Regions from separate parts of the Pseudomonas sp. J452 genome, predicted to be linked through region 2. Evidence: predicted binding sites of a transcription regulator. Region 2 holds the regulator's gene; the other holds the start of a gene.
What was found. Region 2 encodes LexA, which represses DNA repair genes until DNA is damaged. Its sites were predicted from a motif close to CTGTNTNNNNANACAG; they were not measured.
Positions count from the first base shown of each region.

Region 1: a site for LexA is predicted at 3,004-3,019, ahead of recN (DNA repair protein RecN). Genes of this name have one in related genera too.

Region 1 is NZ_CP088294.1:2,035,106-2,040,310, reverse strand. Features, by position in the region: gene dnaJ (molecular chaperone DnaJ) at 1-177, opposite strand, end outside; gene dnaK (molecular chaperone DnaK) at 298-2,214, opposite strand; partial or broken gene grpE (nucleotide exchange factor GrpE) at 2,327-2,897, opposite strand; gene recN (DNA repair protein RecN) at 3,180-4,853, shown strand; gene fur (ferric iron uptake transcriptional regulator) at 4,913-5,205, opposite strand, start outside.
Region 2 is NZ_CP088294.1:2,976,864-2,982,068, forward strand. Features, by position in the region: gene topA (type I DNA topoisomerase) at 1-1,406, shown strand, start outside; gene LRS11_RS13465 (DUF6586 family protein) at 1,479-1,997, shown strand; gene LRS11_RS13470 (hypothetical protein) at 2,328-2,561, shown strand; gene sulA (SOS-induced cell division inhibitor SulA) at 2,673-3,146, opposite strand; gene lexA (transcriptional repressor LexA) at 3,180-3,791, opposite strand; gene LRS11_RS13485 (TetR/AcrR family transcriptional regulator) at 4,034-4,738, shown strand; gene LRS11_RS13490 (L,D-transpeptidase) at 4,783-5,205, shown strand, end outside.

The DNA.
Region 1 (5,205 bases), 940 kb from region 2:
ATCGGAGAGCACTTCGTAGGCCTCGTTGGCTTCCTTGAATTTCTCTTCCGAAGCCTTGTCGTCCGGATTGCGGTCCGGGTGGTGCTTCATCGCCAGGCGCCGGTAAGCCTTTTTCAGCTCCGCCTCGCTGACACCGCGCTCCACACCGAGCACTTCGTAATAGTCACGTTTGGCCATACATCAACACCTTTAAATTCGTCTGCTCCAGACACGCCAACGCGGGAGCAAGCTCCCGCGCGGCGAATCGCGCCTGCCGAAGCCAGGCTTCGGCAGGCTGGAACGGAAGCAAGCCGTGGCTTACTTGTTGTCCTTGACCTCTTCGAACTCGGCATCGACAACATCGTCGGCCGCGTCCTGAGCCTGGTCTGCACCCTGAGCTGCAGCACCCGGCTGCGGCTGTTCGGCATACATCTTCTGCGCCAGCGGAGCAGTGACTTCGGACAGCGCGTTCATCTTCGCTTCGATGGCCGCCTTGTCGTCGCCCTTGACGGCAACTTCCAGCTCGCCCAGCGCCTTCTCGATGGCCGCTTTCTCGTCAGCCGTGGCCTTGTCGCCGGCTTCGGTGATCATCTTGCGGGTGGCGTGCACCAGACCATCGCCCTGGTTACGCGCAGTGACCAGCTCTTCGAACTTGCGGTCTTCCTCGGCGTTGGCCTCGGCGTCACGCACCATCTGCTCGATTTCTTCCTCGGACAGACCGGAGTTGGCCTTGATCACGATGGACTGCTGCTTGCCGGTGGCCTTGTCTTTGGCGCCGACATGCAGGATGCCGTTGGCGTCGATGTCGAAGGTCACTTCGATCTGCGGCACGCCACGCGGAGCCGGCGGAATCTCGGCCAAGTCGAACTTGCCCAGCGACTTGTTCTGCGCGGCTTGCTTGCGCTCGCCCTGCAGCACGTGAATGGTCACTGCGCCCTGGTTGTCGTCGGCGGTGGAGAAGACCTGCGACTTCTTGGTCGGGATGGTGGTGTTCTTCTCGATCAGCGCCGTCATCACGCCGCCCATGGTTTCGATACCCAGGGTCAGCGGCGATACGTCGAGCAGCAGCACGTCCTTGACGTCGCCAGCCAGAACGGCGCCCTGAATCGCAGCACCGATGGCTACGGCTTCGTCCGGGTTGACGTCCTTGCGCGCTTCTTTACCGAAGAACTCGGCAACCTTCTGCTGCACCAGCGGCATGCGGGTCTGACCGCCAACCAGGATCACTTCGTCGATGCTGCCAACGTCCAGACCGGAGTCCTTCAGGGCGATGCGGCACGGCTCGATGGTACGGGTGACCAGCTCTTCAACCAGGGCTTCCAGCTTGGCGCGGGAAATCTTCACGTTGAGGTGCTTCGGACCGCTGGCATCGGCCGTGATGTACGGCAGGTTGACGTCAGTCTGCTGCGCGGACGACAGCTCGATCTTGGCCTTCTCGGCGGACTCTTTCAGGCGCTGCATGGCCAGCGGATCGCCTTTCAGGTCGATGCCGGACTCTTTCTTGAATTCGTCGACAAGGTAGTCGATCAGGCGAATGTCGAAGTCCTCACCACCGAGGAAGGTGTCACCGTTGGTGGCCAGCACTTCGAACTGGTGCTCGCCGTCGACTTCGGCGATCTCGATCACCGACACGTCGAAGGTACCGCCACCCAGGTCATAGACGATCACGGTGTGGTCGCCCTTGCCCTTGTCCATGCCGTAGGCCAGCGCAGCCGCGGTCGGCTCGTTGATGATGCGCTTGACCTCGAGACCGGCGATGCGGCCGGCGTCTTTGGTGGCCTGGCGCTGGCTGTCGTTGAAATACGCAGGAACTGTGATCACCGCTTCGGTGACCGGCTCGCCGAGATAGTCTTCGGCGGTCTTCTTCATCTTCTTCAGCACTTCCGCGGAGATCTGCGGCGGTGCCATTTTCTGGCCCTTCACTTCGACCCAGGCGTCACCGTTGTCGGCCTTGGCGATTTTGTAGGGGACCATCTTGATGTCTTTCTGCACCACGTCTTCGTCGAAGCGGCGACCGATCAGGCGCTTCACCGCGTACAGGGTGTTGTGCGGGTTGGTCACGGCCTGGCGCTTGGCAGCCTGACCGACCAGGATCTCGCCGTCGTTGGCGTAGGCAATGATGGACGGCGTGGTACGCGCGCCTTCGGCGTTTTCGATGACCTTGACGCTACCGTTTTCCAGAATGGCGACGCAGGAGTTGGTAGTCCCCAGGTCGATACCGATGATTCTGCCCATTTTTACTCTCCCGAAACTGTGTCTATAACCTTGGTTGCGCGGCCCATAGATTGGCTTGGCCGCGCCAGCACTAAATCGCTTGTACTAATAGATGGGGCCTATGCCCCGGATTTCAAGCCTGCTCGTCAATCGACGGCAGCGGCGCGCTCGGCGCCTTGCTGACCACGACCATGGCCGGGCGCAGCAGGGCGACCATTGAGCAGGTAGCCCTTCTGGAACACCTTGAGCACGGAGTTCGGCTCGACATGGGTGCTTTCTTCCATGGCCATTGCCTGGTGGTGCTCCGGGTTGAACGGCACACCGTGCGGATCGACCGCTTCCAGCTGGTAACGCTTGAGGGTGTCGTGGAACAGCTTGAGGGTCAGCTCCATGCCTTCACGCACGGCCTTGATCGCCTCATCGCTGGGGCTGGACAGCTCCAGGCCGCGCTCCAGGCTGTCGACCACCGGCAGCAGGTCGTTGGCAAACTTTTCCAGGGCGAACTTGTGCGCCTTCTCGACATCCTGCTCGGCACGGCGGCGCACGTTCTGCAGGTCGGCAGCCACACGCAGAGACTGATCCTGCGCAGCAGCCAGCTGCTCTTCGAGCGATTGCACACGGGCAATCAGATCCTCGCCAAACGCCCCCTCGGGTGCCGGATTGTCCTGCGGATTCTGTGGGTCGAGAGTCTGTTCGTCAGCCATTGGGTCCTCCTATCAATACGCCAGCGGGTCATGGCCCGCGTTTCTTCCGCCTATATGGGGCCCAAACACAGGCTTTCAAGGGTTATTGTCAGGACAAAACAAAACACTGTATAAATAGACAGCACAAAAAGCTCAAAGCCTCGCGAGCTAGAGTCAGGCAAGGCGAAAGTGGGCGAGGGCGCGGAGTTTACGAAAGGTAAATGAGCAGCCCGGGCCCAGTTTCAACGCCGCATGGCCGACGCGCAGCAGGCTTTGGACCGTTAACTTTTGGGAGCGATCTCCATGCTGGCGCACCTGTCCGTACACAACTACGCCATCGTCGAACACCTGGATCTGGAACTGGCCCGCGGCATGTCGGTGATCACCGGCGAGACCGGCGCCGGCAAGTCGATCATGCTCGACGCCCTCGGCCTGGCCCTTGGCGATCGTGCTGACAGCGGCGTAGTGCGCCCCGGCGCAGACAAGGCGGACATCCTCGCCAGCTTCGATCTGGACGACATTCCCGAGGCGCGCACCTGGCTCAGCGAACGCGATCTGGATAACGACGGGCCGTGCATCCTGCGTCGGGTGATCACCAGCGAAGGCCGCTCGCGCGGCTATATCAATGGCGCACCTTGCCCACTGGGTGACCTCAAGGCCCTCGGCGAGCTGCTGATCGACATCCACAGCCAGCACGAGCATCAGTCGCTGCTCAAGCCGGACACCCACCGCCGCCTGCTCGACGAATATGCCGGCAGCCAGGAGCTGGCGCGCCAGGTGCAGCTGGCCGCCCAGCGCTGGCGCCAGACCCGCCAGGAGCTGCAGCGCCTGACCTCGACCAGCGACGAGCAGCGCGCCCGCCACCAACTGCTCAGCTATCAGCTGGAAGAGCTGGAGAACCTGACCCTCGGCGACAACGAACTAGAACAGCTGGAACAGGAACACAAGACCCTGAGCAACGCCGAACAGCTGCTCGGCGCCTGCCGCCAGGTGCTCGACCTGTGCAGCGAAAGCGATGCCGGCAACGTGCTGTCAGCCCTGACCGCCAGCCTCAACCGCCTGGGCGCATTCAGCAGCCAGCCCGGCGCGCTTGGCGAAGCCAGCAACCTGCTGGCCAGCGCGCAGATCCAGGTCGAGGAAGCGGTCGGCGAACTGAACCGCTTTATCGACCACTTCGACGCCGACCCCCAGCGCCAGCAGATCCTCGAAGAACGCCTCGACACCATCTACACCCTGGCACGCAAACACCGCATCCAGCCCACCGAACTCGGCGAGCTGCAGCAGCGTCTGCTGGAAGAACTGGAAGGCCTGAATGCCGACGACCAGGCCAGCGAACGCCTGGCCGAAGAACTGGCGGCCTACGCCCGTCATTACCAGGAAAAGGCCAGTGAGCTGAGCGAACTGCGCCAGCAGGCCGCCAAGCGCCTGGCCGATGCCGTGCAGATCGAGATGCAGAGCCTAGGCATGCCCGGCGGGCGCTTCAGCATTCAACTGCAGGGCAGCAGCGCCGAAGAGCCGCAGCCTTATGGCCTGGAACAGGTCGAATTTCTGGTCAGCGCCAACCCCGGTCAGCCGCTGAAGTCTCTGGCCAAAGTCGCCTCCGGCGGTGAACTGTCGCGTATCAGCCTGGCCATCCAGGTGATCACCGCACAGACCTCGCGCGTACCGACCCTGGTATTCGATGAAGTCGACGTCGGCATCGGCGGCCCCACTGCCGAAGTGGTCGGCCAGCTGCTGCGCCGCCTCGGCGAGCGCGGCCAGGTACTGACCGTCACCCACCTGCCGCAAGTAGCGGCGCAGGGGCACCAGCACCTGTTCGTGCACAAGCAGCGCGGCAGCGAAGAAACCCGCACCGCTGTAGCGACCCTGGATACCGCCCAACGGGTCGAGGAAGTGGCGCGCATGCTCGGCGGCCTCGACCTGACCGAAGAGTCCCTGCAGCACGCGCGCAAGATGGTCACCAGCGCACAGAGCTGAATATCGCGCGCATGAAAAAAGGCGCCCCGCGGGGCGCCTTTTTGTCGACTCTGGCGTACTTACTTCTTCTTGCGTACGTACAGCACCAGGTTGTGGTCGACCAGCTCGAAGCCATGCTGCTTGACGATCTCTTTCTGCAGCTTCTCGATCTCCGGATCGAAGAACTCGATGACCTCGCCGCTATCGACGCAAACCATGTGGTCGTGATGACCGCCATCGGCCAGCTCGAACACGGCATGACCGCCGTCGAAGTTGTGCCGCTCGACCAAGCCCGCGGCCTCGAACTGGGTCAGCACCCGGTACACGGTCGCTAGGCCGACGTCCTCGCCCGCCTCCATCAGAGCCTTGTAGA
Region 2 (5,205 bases):
GCCAGTTCGTCGCCTGCCAGATGCCGCCAGCCGAATACCTGTCGACCAGCGTCACCGTGGCCGCCGGCACCTTCGAGCTGCGCGCTAAGGGCCGTATCCTCAAGTTCGACGGTTACACCAAGGCGCAGCCGCAGCAGAGCAAACCCGGCGAAGACGACGTACTGCCGGATATGAACGAGGGCGAGGCGCTCAAGCTGATCAAGCTCGACCCCAGCCAGCACTTCACCAAACCGCCGGCACGCTTCTCCGAAGCTAGCCTGGTCAAGGAGCTGGAGAAGCGCGGTATCGGTCGTCCGTCGACCTACGCGGCGATCATCTCGACCATCCAGGAGCGTGGCTACGTGGCGGTGCAGAACCGTCGCTTCTACGCCGAGAAGATGGGTGATATCGTCACCGAGCGCCTCAACGAAAGCTTCTCCAACCTGATGGACTACGGCTTTACCGCCGGCATGGAAGAGCATCTGGATGACGTGGCCCAGGGTGAGCGCGACTGGAAGCACGTGCTTGACGATTTCTACGGCGACTTCAAGAAGAAGCTGGAAGTGGCGGAAGTGGCCGACAGCGGCATGCGTGCCAACCAGCCGACCCTGACCGATATCGCCTGCCGCGATTGCGGGCGGCCGATGATGATCCGTACCGCCTCCACCGGCGTGTTCCTCGGCTGCTCCGGCTACGCCCTGCCGCCGAAAGAACGCTGCAAGGCCACCATCAACCTGATTCCGGGCGACGAAATCGCCGCCGATGACGAAGGTGAGTCCGAGTCGCGTGTGCTGCTGAACAAGCACCGTTGCCCGATCTGCGCCACCGCGATGGATGCCTACCTGCTGGATGAAACCCGCAAGCTGCATATCTGCGGCAACAACCCGGATTGCTCAGGTTACGAGATCGAACAGGGCCAGTACCGCATCAAGGGCTACGAAGGGCCGAGCCTGGAGTGCGACAAGTGTGGCAGTGAGATGCAGTTGAAGACCGGTCGTTTCGGCAAGTTCTTCGGTTGCACCAACAGCACCTGCAAGAACACCCGCAAGCTGCTGCGCAGCGGCGAGGCGGCGCCGCCGAAGATGGACGCGGTGCAGATGCCCGAGCTCAAGTGCGAGAAGGTCAACGACACCTACGTGCTGCGTGACGGCGCTTCCGGCCTGTTCCTGGCTGCCAGCCAGTTCCCGAAGAACCGCGAAACCCGTGCGCCGCTGGTGCTGGAGCTGATCCCGCATAAAGACGAGATCGATCCCAAGTATCACTTCCTGCTGGAGGCGCCGAAGAAGGATCCGGAAGGCCGTCCGGCGGTTATCCGCTACAGCCGCAAGACCAAGGAGCAGTATGTGCAGAGCGAGGTGGACGGCAAGCCCACCGGCTGGCGCGCCTTCTTCTCGGGCGGCAAGTGGAAAGTGGAAAGCAAGGGCTGAGTCGTCCTGCTTGCCCGCTGGCTGCTGGAGCCAGCGGGTGATTTGCCCCGCATGAGTTTGGAGGGCCTTGCCATGGCGCATGAGCTGTATACCCGCACCAATCAGAAGATCTATTTCGCCGGTCTGGCGCTGGAGAACCTGCGCAAGGCCGAGGCGGGCGCGTCCATGCACGGCCAGGGGCAGGTGCAGGCCGAACGTGAGGCTGCGCTATTCCATCTGTACGGCGCGTTGCTCGGGCTGTGCCATGAGATTGCCGGCTACTACCGTCTGCCGGAAGCCAATGTGCCGCGTGCCGAGTTGTTGCTGAATCAGGCTGTGTTGCAGGCGGCGCCGAGTCCTGAATTGGCCGAGCTGGTCGAGCTGGCACAGCAGTCGGAAACCTGGCTGGCGCAACTGCTGCAGGCCTACGCCAAGCTGTTCCAGCCACCACTGGCGCCGAAGACGGCCAAGGTCGATCCTACCTTGCCGCTGATCCAGGCGGTCAGTGTCGAAGAAGAAGTGCCGCAATTGGGGCGCGAAGAGCTGGAAGCCTGGCGTCAGCAGCTTAAGCAGCTGGCCCTGCGCTTTCGCGAGTCGCTCAGCGAGTGCTGAGTGCAAAGAACCTGTTTACGATCTTCTGAATTAGAGCCAGGCAAGGCCAAACGACCAACGGGAGTAACAGCCGCAGGCTGGCCCGAAGGGTGAGCGCCAGCGAATCAAACGGCCGAGGAAGCGCAGTTTACGAGCTGTAAATGAGCATGACTCGTTTCACTCGCCCTTCGGGTCGCGCTGAAGCGCGTTAGCCGCAAGCGGCTTGCGGAGGCCGTTTTTAACGCGGTATGGCCGCGAGTCAGGAGATCGCAAACAGGTTCTAAGGGATGGGTGGGCTAGGGCGGTTCTCCCTTGGCTGGTACACTGCCCATCTGATTGGAGAATTTTGCTATGCCTACATCCTTCCTGGAAATCGTTGAGCTTCCTGACGGCCGCATTGCCTTGCGTCGTGCCGAGGATGAGGAAACCCTGGTAACCCTGGATTTCTCCGCCGATGCCAAAGCCTTTTTGCAGGGGCAACACGTCGAAGTGGCCAAGGCCATGCTCAATGTCGGCGTGCAAATGGCCGGGCGCCTTGCCGAAGGCGATATGGAGCATGACGATCAGCCGCGGGTGCTGCACTGATCCAGCCCGCATGAGTGACGCTTGATCATTTCAGGCAAGCGTTAGCGCAATACCCTCTTGCACAGAAACATCTTCCACAGACTTCGGGTGGGGCAAGCTGCCCCTGGCCAATCAATCCAGACGAATATTCAGACTCTGTGCACTGCCCAGTCGGGCTGAGCAGCTCAGGCTCAGGCGTTGAGCTGGTTGCAGTTTGATCCAGCTGATCACGGTGTGGCTGCGGCCCAGGCGCAGTGCTTCACTGGCGAGATCGAAGCTGTTCTGTCCGGCGCGCGGCTGCAGCACCAGCAAGCGATCCAGGTTGAGACCGGCACTGCGCAGCCAGGCATTGGTCAAGCCGGCGGGTGGGGCGATAAGGGTCAGCCAGCGGGCGTCCTGATTCTGGCTCAGTTCGCGCAGTACCGGGCCCAGCAGGTGGCGGCAGTGATTCAGCGAGCCAGACAGCGATAGCTCGCTGAAGGGCTCTGACTCTTCTGCCCAGGAGGGCAGTTCAACGCTATCGGTGAGTTGAGGAACCAGGCTCTGGCCCAGGAAAGCTTCGAACAGCGGAAGTTGCGAACGATTCAGCGACTGCGGGAACTGCATGAAGCTCTCCTTACGGCCTAGTGGCGTATCACGTTAGCGACGGATTACACCGACACTCAAACCTTCGATGATCAGATCCTGTTCTTCCAGATTCACTTCGATCGGGGCGAACTCGGGGTTTTCGGCAATCAGCAGCACCTTGTTGCCGCTGCGCTGGAAGCGCTTGACCGTAACCTCGTCGTCGATGCGGGCGACTACTATCTGGCCGTTGCGGGCTTCGCGAGTGGTGTGCACGGCGAGCAGGTCGCCGTCGAAAATGCCGATGTCCTTCATGCTCATGCCGCGTACCCGTAGCAGGTAATCGGCACGTGGATGGAAGAAGCCGGGATTGATCTGGCAGGACTCTTCGACATGCTGCTGGGCCAGGATCGGTGCACCGGCGGCAACCCGGCCGATAATGGGCAGGCCTTCTTCTTCCTGCGCCTCCGGCTCGTAGCCAGGTATGCGGATGCCACGCGAAGCGCCCGGGGTCATCTCGATGGCGCCTTTGCGGGCCAGCGCCTTGAGATGTTCCTCGGCGGCGTTGGGCGACTTGAAACCCAGCTCCTGGGCGATTTCGGCACGGGTAGGCGGGTAACCGTTGGCTTCCAGGCAGCGCTTGATGAAGGCGAGGATTTCAGCTTGGCGAGGCGTGAGCTTGAGCATGATGGTGGTCTGTCTGTTTATACAGTTGCTGTGATTATATACAGTGATATTGGTCTGGCAACAGTCTTTTTTGCTCAGGGCAGTGTGGCCATTTCTGCCGCTTGCCGGCATTGCGCAAGGTTCTGCCAATCTGCTCTATGGTTAAATGCGTGACTGGTCAGCCATGAAAGGGCCTGTGAGGCTTGACAGGGCATCGGCCTGAAACGTATGTTTCAAACAAGTGTTTGTCAGGTGGATATTTCATGGCTCAGTCAGAAACAGTCGAGCGCATTCTCGATGCTGCGGAGCAGTTGTTTGCGGAAAAAGGCTTCGCCGAGACCTCTCTGCGCCTGATCACCAGCAAAGCTGGGGTCAATCTGGCGGCGGTTAACTACCACTTCGGCTCGAAGAAGGCGCTGATCCAGGCGGTGTTCTCGCGCTTCCTCGGCCCTTTCTGCGCCAGCCTGGAAAAGGAACTGGATCGCCGTCAGGGCAAGCCGGAGAGCAAGGCCAGCCTCGAAGAATTGCTGGAAATCCTGGTAGAGCAGGCGCTGGCAGTCAAACCGCGCAGCGGTAACGACTTGTCCATCTTCATGCGCCTGCTGGGTCTGGCGTTCAGCCAGAGCCAGGGGCACCTGCGGCGTTACCTGGAAGACATGTACGGCAAGGTGTTCCGTCGCTACCTGGTGTTGTTGCATGAGGCTGCGCCGCGCATACCGCCGCTGGAGCTGTTCTGGCGCGTGCATTTCATGCTGGGCGCCGCGGCGTTCAGCATGTCCGGGATCAAGGCGCTGCGGGCCATCGCCGAGAACGATTTCGGTGTGGATACCTCGATTGAGCAGGTCATGCGCCTGATGGTGCCGTTCCTCGCCGCAGGCATGCGCTCGGAGACCGGGGTCAACGATGAAGCGCTGGCCAGTGCTCAGCTAAAGCCGCGCGCCAAGGTAGCGGTCGCCGCGAAAGGCTGATTGCGGCTGTGCCCGAGCGGGCTGATCGGCTAAGCTAGCCGCCCATGTGCCCGCTCGATTTCCTGCATATTTCCATTGCTGATCAGTGCCTGTACGGCTTTGCCGACGGGCATTTGCTGCTGCGCCTGGCCGTCTCCACGGCGCTGAATGGGGCGGGGGAGCGCAGCGGTTCCAACTGCACGCCACGCGGCCGTCATCAGGTGCGGGCGAAGATCGGTGAGGGCTTGCCGCTGGGTGCTGTTCTGCGCGGGCGCCGTTGGACCGGTGAGGTCTGGTCCCCTGAGTTGCACCAGCAGTTTCCCGGTCGCGACTGGATTCTCACCCGCATTCTCTGGCTCAGTGGCTGCGAGCCGGGCATCAATCGCCTGGGCGCCGTCGATACCTTTCGCCGCTACATCTACCTGCACGGTACGCCGGACACCGAGCCGCTGGGTGTGCCGCTGTCCCATGGCTGCGTGCGCCTGCGC